Regions from separate parts of the Ruegeria sp. O4 genome, predicted to be linked through region 2. Evidence: riboswitches for the same ligand, from Rfam matches in the RefSeq annotation. Region 2 holds a riboswitch; each other region holds the start of a gene.
The links. A riboswitch is a leader RNA that binds a small molecule or an ion and turns the genes downstream of it on or off. The one in region 2 is predicted to bind cobalamin.

Region 1: linked by a shared signal. The riboswitch ahead of ACR0J7_RS09255 (ABC transporter substrate-binding protein) and the one ahead of ACR0J7_RS17890 (hypothetical protein) in region 2 are both predicted to bind cobalamin.
Region 3: linked by a shared signal. The riboswitch ahead of ACR0J7_RS19565 (DUF4198 domain-containing protein) and the one ahead of ACR0J7_RS17890 (hypothetical protein) in region 2 are both predicted to bind cobalamin.

Annotation. Positions count from the first base shown of each region.
Region 1 is NZ_JBQERO010000006.1:6,912-11,688, forward strand. Features, by position in the region: gene ACR0J7_RS09240 (arylsulfatase) at 1-1,193, shown strand, start outside; gene ACR0J7_RS09245 (DUF4345 domain-containing protein) at 1,320-1,709, shown strand; gene ACR0J7_RS09250 (DUF302 domain-containing protein) at 1,711-2,568, shown strand; cobalamin riboswitch at 3,273-3,465, shown strand; gene ACR0J7_RS09255 (ABC transporter substrate-binding protein) at 3,619-4,623, shown strand; gene ACR0J7_RS09260 (FecCD family ABC transporter permease) at 4,638-4,777, shown strand, end outside.
Region 2 is NZ_JBQERO010000022.1:8,529-13,305, forward strand. Features, by position in the region: gene ACR0J7_RS17880 (DNA polymerase III subunit gamma/tau) at 1-955, opposite strand, end outside; gene ACR0J7_RS17885 (protein-tyrosine phosphatase family protein) at 1,128-1,640, shown strand; gene ACR0J7_RS17890 (hypothetical protein) at 1,632-2,039, opposite strand; cobalamin riboswitch at 2,130-2,348, opposite strand; gene ACR0J7_RS17895 (alpha/beta hydrolase family protein) at 2,481-3,338, shown strand; gene rsgA (ribosome small subunit-dependent GTPase A) at 3,374-4,402, opposite strand; RNA gene ffs (signal recognition particle sRNA small type) at 4,561-4,659, opposite strand; gene ACR0J7_RS17910 (bifunctional 2',3'-cyclic-nucleotide 2'-phosphodiesterase/3'-nucleotidase) at 4,700-4,777, opposite strand, start outside.
Region 3 is NZ_JBQERO010000029.1:14,203-18,979, forward strand. Features, by position in the region: gene ACR0J7_RS19555 (substrate-binding domain-containing protein) at 1-451, opposite strand, end outside; gene ACR0J7_RS19560 (ROK family transcriptional regulator) at 626-1,831, shown strand; cobalamin riboswitch at 1,953-2,151, shown strand; gene ACR0J7_RS19565 (DUF4198 domain-containing protein) at 2,284-3,069, shown strand; gene cbiM (cobalt transporter CbiM) at 3,076-3,687, shown strand; gene ACR0J7_RS19575 (cobalt ABC transporter permease) at 3,684-4,247, shown strand; gene cbiQ (cobalt ECF transporter T component CbiQ) at 4,247-4,777, shown strand, end outside.

The DNA of each region.
Region 1 (4,777 bases), on a different contig from region 2:
GGCAGTTCGGAAAAAACCATCTAGGCGACCTCAATGAGTTCCTACCGACTGCAAAAGGTTTCGACGAGTATTGGGGTTGGCTCTATCACTTGAATGCTATGGAATATACGTCTGATCCGGATTGGCCAGACGACCCAGAATTCAACGCGCAATTTGCGCCTCGCAACATCATTCATTCATTTGCAACAGAGGAGGTAGACGAAACAGTCGACCCGCGATTTGGAAAAGTCGGGAAGCAGCGCATTATTGATGACGGGCCTGCGCCTCCTGAGCGCCAAAAGACTTTGGATGACGAAGTGACATCTTACACGAAAGACTTCATTTCTCGTGCAGTAGAGTCGGACACTCCGTTTTTTGTCTGGATGGCTCCAGCCCGTGCACACGTCTGGACCCACCTCAGCCCCGAATACGAAGCTATGTTGGGCAATGGGCGCGGACTTCAGGATGTTGTCATGAAGGAGTTGGACAACAACGTTGGTAACGTTCTCAGCCACCTTGAGGATCTGGGAGTCGCCGATAATACCATAGTGATGTTCACCGCAGACAATGGCCCGGAAACACTGACGTGGCCTGATGGTGGTACGACACCGTTTCATGGGGAAAAGGGTACTACTTGGGAAGGTGGCTTTAGAGTTCCTGCGATTATTCGCTGGCCGGGCAAAATTCCAGAAGGTCAAGTCTTGAATGGCATCTTCAGCGGAATGGACTGGATGCCAACATTTGTAGCTGCGGCTGGAGGTCCGACAGATCTAAGAGAAAAGCTCCTAGAGGGATATGAAGGCTATAAAGTGCATCTCGATGGCTACAACCAACTAACTTACCTGACAGGTGAGGATAAAGAGAGCAATCGCCGCGAGCTGATCTACTATCAGGGTACGGACCTCCAAGCAGTACGCTACAACGATTGGAAAGCGCACTTTGTCGTTCAAAACCATGGCTGGTCAGGCCCGAAGGAAGAGTTGGTCGCCCCCTTGCTTTTCAACCTTCGCCGCGATCCTTATGAGAAAGCTGCGGATGAAAGCGGGATGTACGTCCGCTGGATGGGCGAGAAAATGTGGGCATTCGGTCCAGCCGCCCGTCTAGTGCAGGCACATCTCGCTACTTTCGAGGAGTTCCCTCCGCGCGGGAAGCCGGTCGCCAATCAAGACCATGTTGAAGAACAGACATCAACCGAAGGCGGCATCTCTCAGTAGAGGAAGCGAGGCAACCAATACGCCTTTCCCACCGCAGCGTGGGCATCCGGCTCGGATCATCGGATGCCCAAAATAACCGACTAGGAATTTCGCAAAAAGCGAAACCTCTACGAGAAGGAGTCCTCCATGAGTGCTAGATTAGTCCTTCTGCTTGCTGCCGTCGGCCTCGTGCCAATTGCGTTATCATACGGTCTGATGCCCGGCCGTTCGATCCCAGTTTTGCTGAGATTTCCGGTGGAAGGGACGAACCAAACCCACGTGTTCCGAGCGATTATGGGTCTTTACCTGGCAAACGCTCTGTTTTGGTTGGCGGCTGCTTCGAAACCAGAGTTACAACGCCCCGCGCTGTGGGTTCTATTTTTGTTTATGTCAGGACTGGCCGTTGGGCGCATACTAAGCATCCTTATCGATGGAGTTCCGAACGGGGTACTTCTCTTTTATCTTGCAGCCGAGATAGCTTTTGCAGCTCTGGCGGCGGTTTCTCTGAAAAAAGTACGAGGAAACAGGAAGTGGTAAAATGGTGAGGTCTGGCTTTGTTTTCTCGATGATCGCAACTTTATCAGTTTCGGCATCCGCTTTTGCACAATCTTCATCTGTCCAGACCGCGGTGGACGAAAACTTCTTAGAGCTTGAGACTGCCGTTTCCGAAGCGGGAGCTGCTCCAATCGCATCGATAGATCACGCGCGCCTGGCCAAGGCCGAAGGCGTCGAAATGCCAGCATCTCGTGTACTCGTTTTCTCTGATCCAGAGGTAAACACACCTATACTGGAGGAGAACGTACGTGCAGGTCTGGACCTTCCTTTTCGCGTTCTTTCATTCGATCAGGATGGTCGACCGCAGATCGAATACACAGACTCTCAGTTTCTCAAAGTTCGGCATGGTCTAATCAATACCCAAGCGTTGAATGCATTTGAGAACAAGTTGCTCGAAGTCCTGAACGACTTGGATGCAGCACCAGCGCCGACCAAAGGATTAGTTGCAAACCATGGCATCATCGAATTGCGATCTGAGCTCAGCGTTCCAGAGGCAGTGGAACGTGTCAGGACAGCTGTGATGGGACAGGACGATACAGTCTGGTTTGGGGAGATCGATTTTGCGGCCGAAGCGTCCCAACTGGGGACGGAGCTGCCGGATGCTGTTCTCTTGCTATTCGGCGGACCAGCGCCCGGTGGTGTGGCTATGGCGGACTTTCCGGCAATTGGTTTGGATGCCTTTTGCCAAAAACTATTGGTTTACGCGAATGAAGAAGGCGGCTCCGTAGTCATTTTCAATGACATCGCTGCTTTGGCGGAGTTGCACTACGGTTCTTCAGCCGAACCTCATCACGGTTTGAACAAACGGCTGACGGAGACATTTCGCAAGGCAATTGAGTAGCCGCTGTTAGGAAAACGCAAAAAACCTTTGCCGATTGGCCATCTTTTCGTCGTCCGCTTTGGGTTGATTTCAGCGGTTCTCAACGCAACAGGCCTACCACGCTTTGGGCCGTTCGTTAAACTTTGCAAAGGCCGCTTTCTGCGCATCGCTGACGTAGTACAGTCGGGATGCTGCGCGGCAGAGAAGCGAAGCTTTGCCCGATAAAGCGGAAGTTGACCCGAGCCATCTCAACATCCGATTTCGGTGCAGTGGGTAGCTCTCGAAAAAGTCTTCGAGGTGCGATGCTCGCCGAAGCCCGTCAAATTTGCGATGGACTAGTGTTGTTTCAATATTTGCGGCATGGGCCGGCACTTCTAGTGGTCTTGGTCTTTGTTCTACTTTTGCACGCTTATGCCTCCTGATTTTGGTCTTGCACGCTTATGCTTCACGCGTTGCACAGTTATGGTGTTTCATCAAATTTGTCGCTCTTTAAGCTATTGTTTTTAAAAGATTTTTTTGCACAACCTATGCGAGAAAATACTGATTCGTGCACGCTTATGCTCAATTTGCACCCTAATATCACACACTATGAATCTAGGTCCGGATTTTGGCGCGTTCTCAGCGGCTTTTCTGATATCAGCGCCATGTTGAGACGCGCAGGTGCATGCTCTTGCGAGAAAATAGGAAAGACCCCGGAGTTTTTTCTTGCCGCAGGGTAAGTGTTAAGGTACCCGCGTTTTACCGGTCCCGATGTGGCTAAGAGGGAATCCGAGGTGCCTTTTGGTGCCAACCGGAACTGCCCCCGCAACTGTAGGCGGCGAGCGCTGTCCATTTCCGTCACTGGGCCATTTTGGTCTGGGAAGACAGGACAGACAAAGACCCGTCAGTCAGGAGACCTGCCGGTATGAAACCGAAACACACCGGGCGGGGTTGTCCGGGGAGGTTGCCGAAGAAACGCGCCGGGCGGTCTATTTTCTACCCTGCGCTCACGGCAGGCAGTAAAGCGTCTGTTGCTTCGGTAAATGCCCATTCACCCGTTCTCTGGTCATTGACACATGGAGATCGATTGTCATGTTTCTACGCACTGGCCTGATTGGCCTTTCCTTGCTGGCTACCAGCGCTGCCTCCGAAGGAAACTTTCCCCTAACTATCGAAAACTGCGGTCACTCGGTCACGTTTGACGCGCCAGTGACGTCGTCAGTCACGGTCGGCCAAGCCGCGACCGAGGTGCTTTATGCGCTGGGTCTGGGCGAGCAGGTTCTTGGAACCTCGGTCTGGTTCAACGAGGTGCTGCCTGAATATGCCGAGGTGAATGCCAAGGTAGAGCGTCTGGCAGACAATGATCCCAGCTTTGAAAGCGTTGTTGCCAAGCGGCCGGGACTGGTCGCAGCGCAATATGAGTGGCATGTCGGACCCGAGGGCATCGTCGCCACGCGTGAGCAATTTCACGAACTGGGCATTCCAACGTACGTAATGCCTGCAGATTGCATCGGCAAAGACAATACAGTCGGCGGCGATGGCACCCGCCTGCAAGCGTTCTCGACCGATACGCTGTATCAGGGTATCGAAGAACTGGCGGCAGCCTTTGATGTATCCGAACGCGGCACGGACCTGGTTGCCGAGTACAAGGCCCGCGAAGCCGCAGCCGTCGCCAAGGCGCAAACCGTGAAGCTGGACGATGTGTCAGCCGTATTCTGGTTTTCCTCTCCTGAAATGGAAAGCGACCCGTTTGTGGCCGGACAGAAAGGCGCACCGGGATACATGATGAGTAAATTGGGTATCCGCAACGTCGTCGAGACGGATGAAGAATGGCCAACAGTGGGCTGGGAAACCATTGCCAAGGCCAATCCGACGGTGATTGTTATCGCCAAGATGGACCGCCGTCGCTTTGCTGCGGACGACTACCTGAAAAAGCTGGAGTTCCTGCGCACTGATCCGGTGACCAGCCAGATGGATGCGGTCAAGAATGACCGGATCGTCATTATGGATGCGCAGGCCATGGACGCCACCATCCGCGCAATCCCGGCGCTGGAGGATCTGGCCGAGAAGCTGGATACCATCGGAAACAACCTGTGAACGAGGTCGCCGCAATCTTACGGCAGGGTTTCAAGGCTGCGTGCCTTACCGTGCCATTGTTGATTGCGGCGGTTCTTGCGGGCGCGATGATCGGGGAAACCTCTCTGTCGCCCGATTTGGTTCTCTCCGTTCTGGCCAACAAGCTGGCCGGAGC
Region 2 (4,777 bases):
AAACCGTCGGGTCTTCGGCCGCGTCAGGTGTGATCTTTACGACGGACACCCAATGCGTGATTTCGGCCAGATCGCGCAGCACGGCCAGAGGGTCCGCGCCTTCCGCATATTGCCCGCTCAGTTCAGTAAGCGCCCCTGCCGCGTCACCGCGCAGGATCATGTCCATCAGGTCCAGAACCCGACCACGATCCGCCAGACCCAGCATCGCACGGACCTGATCCGCCGTCGTCTCTCCGGCCCCGTGCGAGATTGCCTGATCCAGCAATGAGGTCGCGTCGCGGGCCGACCCTTCTGCAGCGCGGGTGATCAACGCCAGCGCATCGTCGGCGATCTGCGCGCTCTCGGCCCCGGCGATCTTGCGCAGCAGGCCGATCATGTCTTCGGGCTCGATCCGGCGCAGGTCAAAGCGCTGACACCGCGACAGAACCGTGACCGGCACTTTGCGAATCTCGGTGGTCGCGAAGATGAATTTCACATGTGCGGGCGGTTCCTCGAGCGTCTTGAGCAGCGCGTTGAATGCGCTGGTCGAGAGCATGTGAACCTCGTCGATGATGTAGATCTTGTAGCGTGCACTGGCGGCGCGATAGCGGACACTGTCGATGATCTCGCGGATATCGTTGACGCCGGTACGGCTGGCCGCATCCATTTCCATCACATCGACATGGCGACCTTCCATGATTGCGACGCAATGCTCGCACTGACCGCAAGGCTCGGTTGTCGGTCCTCCGGTTCCATCCGGTCCGATGCAGTTCATGCCTTTGGCGATGATCCGCGCCGTGGTGGTTTTTCCCGTTCCGCGAATGCCGGTCATGATAAAGGCCTGCGCAATCCGGTCGGCCTCGAAGGCGTTTTTTAGGGTGCGCACCATAGCATCTTGACCCACCAGGTCGGCAAAGGTTTCCGGGCGGTATTTGCGGGCGAGAACCTGATAGGCGGGGCTTGGCGTGTCTGTCATGTCTTCTCGCTCGGATTCGGTGCTTCGGCACAGCGTAGTGGCGGCGGCACTCCGCGTCCACTGTGGGGCGTGATGATTTTTTGTTTCAGAAACGGGCTGGTTTCCAACTAAACTGGTCCAGCGGATTTAATGACTCATTTCTTAAAGAGTACCTTGGGGGAGGACGCACTTCATGTCGCAGCTGGTCATTTTTGCTCTGCAGGTCGGAGGCGGAACGCTTGCCCTTACTTCAATGCCCGGGCGTGGCGGGGATTACGTCGGCGATCTGGATATGATTGCGGCTTGGAAACCGGGCCTTGTGATTTCAATGACGACGGATGTTGAAATGCTTCAGGATGGCGCGCAGCACTTTGGCAGCGACATCCAAAGCCGTGCCAGCCGGTGGGTTCACCTGCCGATCGAAGATTTTGGAGCACCGACGCAGGCGGTTCAGAAGGCCTGGCCAGAGGTCAGCGCCACGGCCCGACATGCGCTGTCGGGCGGTGGCCGGGTTCTTGTGCATTGCCGTGGGGGGTGCGGCAGATCCGGGATGATTGTTCTGCGACTGATGGTTGAATGCGGTGAACGCGCCAGCGACGCACTGGACCGCCTGCGGGCCGTGCGCCCCTGCGCTGTCGAAACCGATGCGCAGCTGGCCTGGGCGTCCCGGATCACCCCGGCACAGGTGGAAGTGGGATCAAGCTGACAGCTGCTGGGGTGCGTAGCCGGTTTTCCGGGGCCGGATCGTTGAAACCTCGATCATGGCGCAAGGCGGGTTCGCGACAATGCCCGAGGGCAGCGTGCTGAATGTAGGTCCGAAGATCAAATCGGCATAGGCATCAAGGTCCCGAATTGCCGTATCAGGGTGCGCCCCGCAGAAAACGCGAACGCTGTCGGATCGCGCTCGGATCGTTGCCATGCACCCTTCCGCGCAATGTGACAGCGCGCTGTTGCCTTCAAATTCGAAATCTTCGCTGGTGGCCGAAACCGCCTGCGCCATGGCTTCGGAAATCGAGCGGGCCAGTCGCGCCAAAGCCGGGCAGGTATTGCCCGTCCGCTGGCACACAGTTGCGCTGTATTCGTGTGACTTTGTCTTCCAGATCATCCTGCGCCCTCCGCGCGTGGTGGGCTGGATATTGGGGCAGGTGGGACAGCATCTCGCTGTCAGGACCTGCCCGGACACCCCGCCCGAGTTTCGGTTTCAGTTCCGATGGCAGGTCTCCTGACTTGCGGGTCATTGCTCTGCCGACCTTCCCAGCCCGTGGGCCAGTGGTATTTCGGCATTGCTTACCGCTTACAGTTGCGGGGGCAGTCGCGGACTTGGTTGATATCTGTGTGACCAGACAAACCGCACCGTGTTCCCTTTTCATCCCGACCTCTTGTGGGGGCCGGAAACCATCACACAACCGCTAGCGCCTGATCGCGTTCCGAGTCAAGCCGATCTTTAGGCCGGACGTTTGGTCATGCTGGATGCGGTTTACGTTCCGGCTTAGTTTCGTCGGCATCGAAGGCAGGCAAACCATTGTTTCAGCGAAAGCCGGGGATCATGTTGGATACGGAACAGACGGTGTTGATCGAAGATTTCCGCTTTCCGTCAGGGTCCGTGACCTTGTCGGCGCGGCTGTACCGGCCAGTGGGTGAGCCGGAAACCGTTGTCGTACTTAACAGTGCCACGGGTGTGCCGCGTGACTATTATCAACACTTTGCGCGATGGCTGGCTACCGAGCGGGGGATAGCTTGCCTGACCTATGACTATCGGGACTACGGGCTTTCTTTGGTCGGCCGCCTGAAAGACGCAACTGCAACAATGGCGGATTGGGCGTTGATCGACATGCCAGCGGCACGGGCCGAAATGCGCAGGCGGTTTCCAAAGGCGCAGCACTGGACCATCGGCCATTCGGTCGGTGCGATGCTGGGGCCGGTGCAGCCGGATATCGACCAGATCGACCGAATGATCGGTGTGTGTTCGGGACTGGTGACTTTGAAAGATCACCCATGGCCCTATCGGGGGTTGGCAGGGCTGTTCTGGTATGGCCATGCACCGCTGATGGTGCGGGCACTTGGCTATCTACCCGGCAAAGCAATCGGGTTTGGTTCGGACCTGCCCGCCTCGGTCTACTGGCAATGGCGCAAATGGTGTACAGCCCCTCTTAGCTACGTTCCCGAGATCGGGCAGAATTTGCCTGATGCGCATTGGGGCAGTTCTGGAACACCAGTGGATCTGTTCACGTTCGAAGATGACCAGATGGCTCCGCCCGAGGCGGTTTGGCGCCTTGCTGATTTGTATGGCCCCGAGGCCAGACGCCACCTTCTGAAGCCTGCTGAATTCGGACTGCCGGAAATAGGCCATATCGGAGCATTTGCCCGTCGCAATGCAGCGGTCTGGCCGCGCCTGATCGCCTGATCAGACGCGACGCAGGTTTTCCTAACACCTTGCAGTTATGGCCGTTTGCGAAGCTTCTTGTCCTGCATGACACCGCGCACCATCTTGCCGAACGCCTTGTCCCGCGCCCGCGATTGGGCAACGGTTTCCGAGTTTCGCTGATCTTCACGCCGCAGCTTGCGCCAACGGTCCAGCCGGGTCGGGTCAAGTGCGCCTTCGCCGATTGCGTTCTGCACGGCACAGCCGGGCTCGGTCTCGTGCTGACAATCCGAAAAGCGACAGCTTTGGCCAAGCTCCGTGATGTCCGAGAACACGTTGTCGATCCCGTCCTGAGCGTCCAGCAAACGCAGTGCGCGCATTCCCGGCGTATCGATCAGCCAGCCACCGTTACCCATCCGGTGCAACGCGCGCACCGTTGTCGTGTGTCTGCCCCGTGCGTCGTCTTCGCGAATTTCAGACGTGGCGAGGTTTTGATCCGTCATGGCGTTGCTGAGCGTCGTTTTACCTACGCCCGACGACCCGACCAGCGCGCCGGTCTGGCCTTTGGGGCACCATGCCAGAACCTTTTCGACATCTGCCGGGTCCAGCGCATTGACCGCCAGCACCGACAGAAAAGGGTCCAGAGATTGCACTTGTCCCGAGAAACTGCCGGGGTCATCCGACTGGTCAGCTTTCGTCAGGACAACGACCGGATAACATCCGGCCTGATGCGCCAGCGCCAGATAACGTTCCAGCCGGGGAAGGTTGAAGTCCGCATTGCACGAGCTGACGATGAACAAAACATCGACATTGGCGGCAATCAGTTGGGTTGCGGCACCTGTACCGGCAGCTCTGCGTTGCAGCAGGCTGCGCCGGTCCAAAAGGTGGCGCACGCGGTTTTCGGCGTCCGCAAGAACCCAATCCCCGACGGCATATGAACCGGTCGGATTATCCGGTGTCCGCAAAGGGATTTCACCATCCGGGCTCAGCCCGATCAGACGGTCCCGATGAACGGAGGCGACGCGAAAGGGCGTGTCGGAAGGAAAAGCCGCGTGTTGCGCGGCAAAGTGAGAGGACCATCCCAGGTCCGAAAGCGTATAAGACATTTATCTGCCTGTTTTCAGAAACAGCAATGCCAACGGATGGCAATCGCGCATCCGCAGGTCGTGTGTTCAGGCAGTCCGGTGATTCCGGTGAATCAGAACCAGTCTGCCCGAAGGGTTTTCACTACAATCATAAAGCCCTCCTGCGGCTGTGGTTCACGAAGTGAGAGGTTGGACATCGACCCAAGCGGGGCTCGTTGTGGCTGCTTCCTTCCGGACCTGACCAGGTTGGCGAGGCGCTCGCCCGCGCCAACCTCTCGAGTCCGAGATATAGGGAAGGCATCGGGAAAAGACAACCCATCAGAGCGTCAGGCGAATGCGTTCAAATCCCCTGCCATCCGAGCCCAGCGACACGGGATCGAACCTGTGCAACTCATC
Region 3 (4,777 bases), on a different contig from region 2:
CCGCATCTCCCAGAGTGGCTTTTGCCCATTGTCCGATCAGAAGCCCCGCAAGGAAATTGTCGGTGGCAAAGGTCGCGTCGGCCGAGTCGATAGGCTCAAGCGGGGTGTCCAGCGCAATCACCAGCAGCCCGGCATCGCGGGCCTGCTGCACCGCCGGAACGATGGACGACGTATCCGACGCGGTCAGCAGGATACCCTTTGCGCCATCCAGAATGCAGGTTTCAATGGCCTGAACCTGAGTTTCGTGGTCTCCGTCGACTTTGCCGGCAAAGGCCTTCAGCGTCATGCCAAGCTCTTCGGCTTTGGCGGTCGCACCCTCTCTCATTTTAACAAAGAAAGGGTTGGTATCCGTCTTGGTGATCAGGCAAACGGTTTCACCTTCGGCCATTGCACTGCTTGCCATGGCCGTAACCGCCAGCGCCGTGGCGCCTGCAAGTTTCGCAAGTTTCATCGGTAGTCCTCCCAGTTTTCCCAATGCCCGTCCGGGCATACGTTTGATCGGGCGAAAACCGGCCCGATCGAACGTGAAAACCATCACAAGATTCGAATTTCGAGTCAATAAATAAATCACTCTTAATTATTATTGACAGAAAGGAAGGGTTTCAACATTGTCGTCATGAAGGGGATGGCCGTGTCTGCAATGAACTCTTTGGACAATACCACTGGCGTACGCGAGCCAGATATGCGCGGCACCAACCAAAGTGGAATGCGGGCCCGAAATGAACGGCTTGTCCTGTCACTGGTCCGGCGCCATCAGGCCCTCGCAAAATCTGAAATCGCGCGGATGACCGGGCTGTCGGCGCAGACGGTCTCGGTCATCATGCGCCAGTTGGAAACCGATGGGCTGCTTCTGCGGGGCGAACCGATCCGGGGAAAAGTCGGACAGCCCTCGGTTCCCATGCGCCTGAACCCGGATGGCGCTTATTTCTTTGGGCTCAAAGTCGGGCGGCGCAGTACCGAATTGGTGCTGACGGATTTCCTTGGCAATGTCAGGCACCGTGAGCGGCGGACTTATGATTTTCCGACACCCGAGGCGACATTGAGCTTTTCCAAAGAAAGCCTCGACAAAGTGATGGCGTCACTGTCGCCCGAGGCGCGCAGCCGGATCGCGGGTCTTGGGATTGCGATGCCGTTCTACCTTTGGGACTGGGCGCAGACATTGCAGGTTCCGCAGGAGAAAATGGATCCGTGGCGTGACGCGGACCTGAAAGGCGCGCTGGCCGCAAGCTATGACTTGCCGGTATTCCTGCAGAACGACGCAACGGCCGCCTGCGGTGCCGAGCTGGTCTTTGGCCCTGCGGAAGGTCCACGAGATTTCCTGTATTTCTATGTCGGCTTCTTCATCGGGGGTGGAGTGGTTCTGAACGGCTCCATCTTTTCGGGGCGGGGAAATGCCGGTGCGCTTGGTCCATTGCCTGTGCCGGACGACGCAGGCGGAGTAAAACCATTGATAGATGTCGCCAGTCTTTATGTGCTGGAGCGCGCAGTTGGTGGGAATGCCGAAACAGCCGGCTCAATCTGGGAAACGACACAGCATTGGGACATACCGGAAACCCACCTTGAGAACTGGTTGAAACAGGCGGCGCACGGGATCGCACATGCCATCGTCTCGTCTTGCAGCCTGATCGACTTCGAATCTGTCAAGATTGATGGCTGGATGCCCACAGGCATCAAGGCGCGGCTGGTGGAATTGGTCGAGGTCAAGCTATCAGACATGAACCTGACCGGGCTTGAACGGCCCTTGGTGCAGGTGGGGACGGCAGGCCCGGATGCCCGCTCATTGGGGGCGGCCAGTTTGCCATTGTCGGAAAGATACCTGCTCGAAGGGTAGGTTCATTCCCGAAAAACCCTGACCTGCATCCAAAGCGGATCCGTCGGAAAAAGGGCATCGCCCGCTAAACTTTTTGACAGCCAGCGCAATTGATCGTTGACGGATGCCGAAGAAGTCTGGCAAGCCGCTCGGCATGTCCGGTTCCGGGGCGTGCTCTGGAATCAATAGGGAATGCGGTGCGGGCTTTGGCCCAATTCCGCAACTGCACCCGCAACTGTAAGCGGCGAGCAGGGCTGAAGTGCCACTGGTGTTAATCCGGGAAGGCCAGCCCAACGCTTTGACCCGCAAGTCAGGATACCTGCCGGACATGTGCCTTTGACAAGGGCACTCCTAATCGGCGACGGGATGTGCGTCGGAGCAGGATGCTTGAAAAAGCAGCTTAGCTTGGACGTCCCCGCAGTCAAAACGCATCTCGTACCGGGGTTGGTGCGATGGGACAAGGACGACTATTGATGACCAAGCTGCTTTCCGCAGCCGCTGTGGCGATGGCGCTTCCAGCGATGGCAAATGCGCATTTCCTGCTGGAATACACCGCTGACACCATGATCGACGCACCGGGGAATGTTCCGGTCAAGCTGATCTTTTGGCATCCGTTCTCGAACGGGCATGTCATGGATCTGGACAAGCCGCAGGAATTCTACGTGATCCACAACGGTCAGAAAACCGATCTGCTGGATACCCTGGAACCCGTACGTTTCACCGGCGGCGAAAACGAAGGCGCGGCATTCAAGGGTTATGTTCCCGTCAAACGGTCGGGCGACTATGTGTTGGTGACTGTTCCCCAGCCCTATTATGAGGAATCCGAGGATATCTATATCCAGCAGATCGCCAAGGCATTCCTGAACCGCAATGAACTGCCGACCGACTGGATGAACCCGGTGGGCCTGCCGGTTGAGATCATCCCGCTCAACAAACCAACCAACATCATCGCGGGTTCGACGTTTACAGGTCGGGTTATGGCCGAAGGCCAACCGGTTGCGGGTGCCGAGATCGAGATCGAGTACATGGCCGCAGAACCGAACATGGAAAGCGCGGCCGCTTCCGCCCCGTCGGTCTCGCCGATGCCGGGTGGTGCATTGGTCGCAACTTCGGATGATAACGGGTATTTCACGTTTGGCGTTCCAAAAGCCGGATATTGGGGATTTGCCGCACTCGGCGCCGGTCCCGTGACCGAACACAACGGCAAAGAACTCAGTCAGGACGCGGTCATCTGGATCCGCGCCTGGGATTTGGAGTAACCGTAGATGCACATCGTTGACGGAGCCTTGTCCAACCCGGTCGTGATCGGCGGAGCCGTCGCTGCGGCGGGTGGGATTGCCATGGGCCTCAGGTCGCTGGATCTTGATCGCATCCCCACTGCGGGGGTGCTGTCTGCCAGCTTTTTCGTGGCATCGCTGATCCATGTGCCGATTGGCCCTTCGTCAGTGCATCTGATCCTCAACGGTATGGCCGGGCTTTTGTTGGGCTGGGCCGCATTCCCGGCCTTGTTCGTCGGGCTTTTGCTGCAGGCCGTCTTCTTTGGCTTTGGCGGGTTGACGGTATTGGGGATCAACACCCTGAACATCGCGTTGCCCGCGGTTTTGGCCGGGCTGATCTTTGGCCGCCTGATCGCCCATGGCTCACCTCTGCAAGGTGCGATATGGGGCGGGGTCGGCGGTGCCTTTGCCATCGCCGCCACAACCGGCATGGTTGCGTTTTCACTGGCCCTGTCCGGGGATGCATTCCTGCCAGCGGCCAAGCTTGTTTTCTTTGCACATATTCCTGTCATGGCGATCGAGGCGATCCTGACTGGGTTCGCGGTTTTGCTGGCGCGCAAGGTCAAGCCCGAGCTGTTTGTCAAAGGAGCGGCCGCGTGAGGTACCTGGCGATCATTCTGGTGCTGTGCTGCGCACCCGTACCTGCCTTGGCGCATAAGGTCATCGCCGGAGTGTTTGAATCCGGTGACGCCATCGAAGGCGAAATCGGCTTTTCCAACGGTGACATGGCAAGCGGGGCCGAGGTCATCGTCAACGGCCCGGACGGAGCCGAGCTGGGCCGTATCGTAACAGATGCAGATGGGTTTTTTATCTACACGCCAAACGCGCCGGTGGCCCATACTTTCTTTGCAAACCTTGGTGCCGGGCATGTGGCCGAGGTCACCATGCCCGCTGCGGATGTCGCCCGGATCATGGGCGTTGAAGCGGAACCCGACACCGCGCCGACAAACGCACCTGCCCAGACAGCGGCGGTGCTCAGCGATGAACAACAACAGGTCATTGCCAGGGCCGTGCGGGATGAGCTGCGCCCGCTGCGTCGGGAAATCGCCGCCTACCGCGAACAAAATGACCTGCAAACTGTTCTGGGTGGGATCGGATATATCGTCGGTCTGTTTGGTCTGGGCTTTTACTTTGCGGCACGCCGCAAGCTGGCGGCCTGATGGCGCACGTTCTGGGGCAACAGGAAAGCACGCTGGTCAAAGCGGGCGCGCAGCGGCGCGGCGCGATCAACCCGCTTGATCCAAGGATGCGGATCGTCATGGCGGTTGTCTTCGCGGTGGTGACTGTCGCGGTGTCCTCGCTGACGGCGCTGTGCGCGGCTTTGGTGGTGTCCCTTTCGCTTCTTGCCGCGTCGCGTCTGCCCTGGCGGAAAACGTTGAAACGCATGGCCATGATGGATGGGTTCATCCTTTTCATGCTGGTGCTGTTGCCATTCTCCATGCCCGGCGACCCGATGTTCACGCTCTGGGGGTTTCCCGCAAGCTGGCAGGGTTTCTGGAAAGCGGTCGAGATCGCTCTGACGGCCAACGCGGTCATCCTGTCCCTTATGGTGCTGGTCGGCACGATGGAGCCGGTCACTCTTGGCCACGCCCTGCACCGCCTGCGCTGCCCCGAAAAGCTGGTTCACCTTCTGATGTTCACCATCCGCTATATCGAGGTTCTGCGGGAAGAATACCTGCGCCTGCGCGCG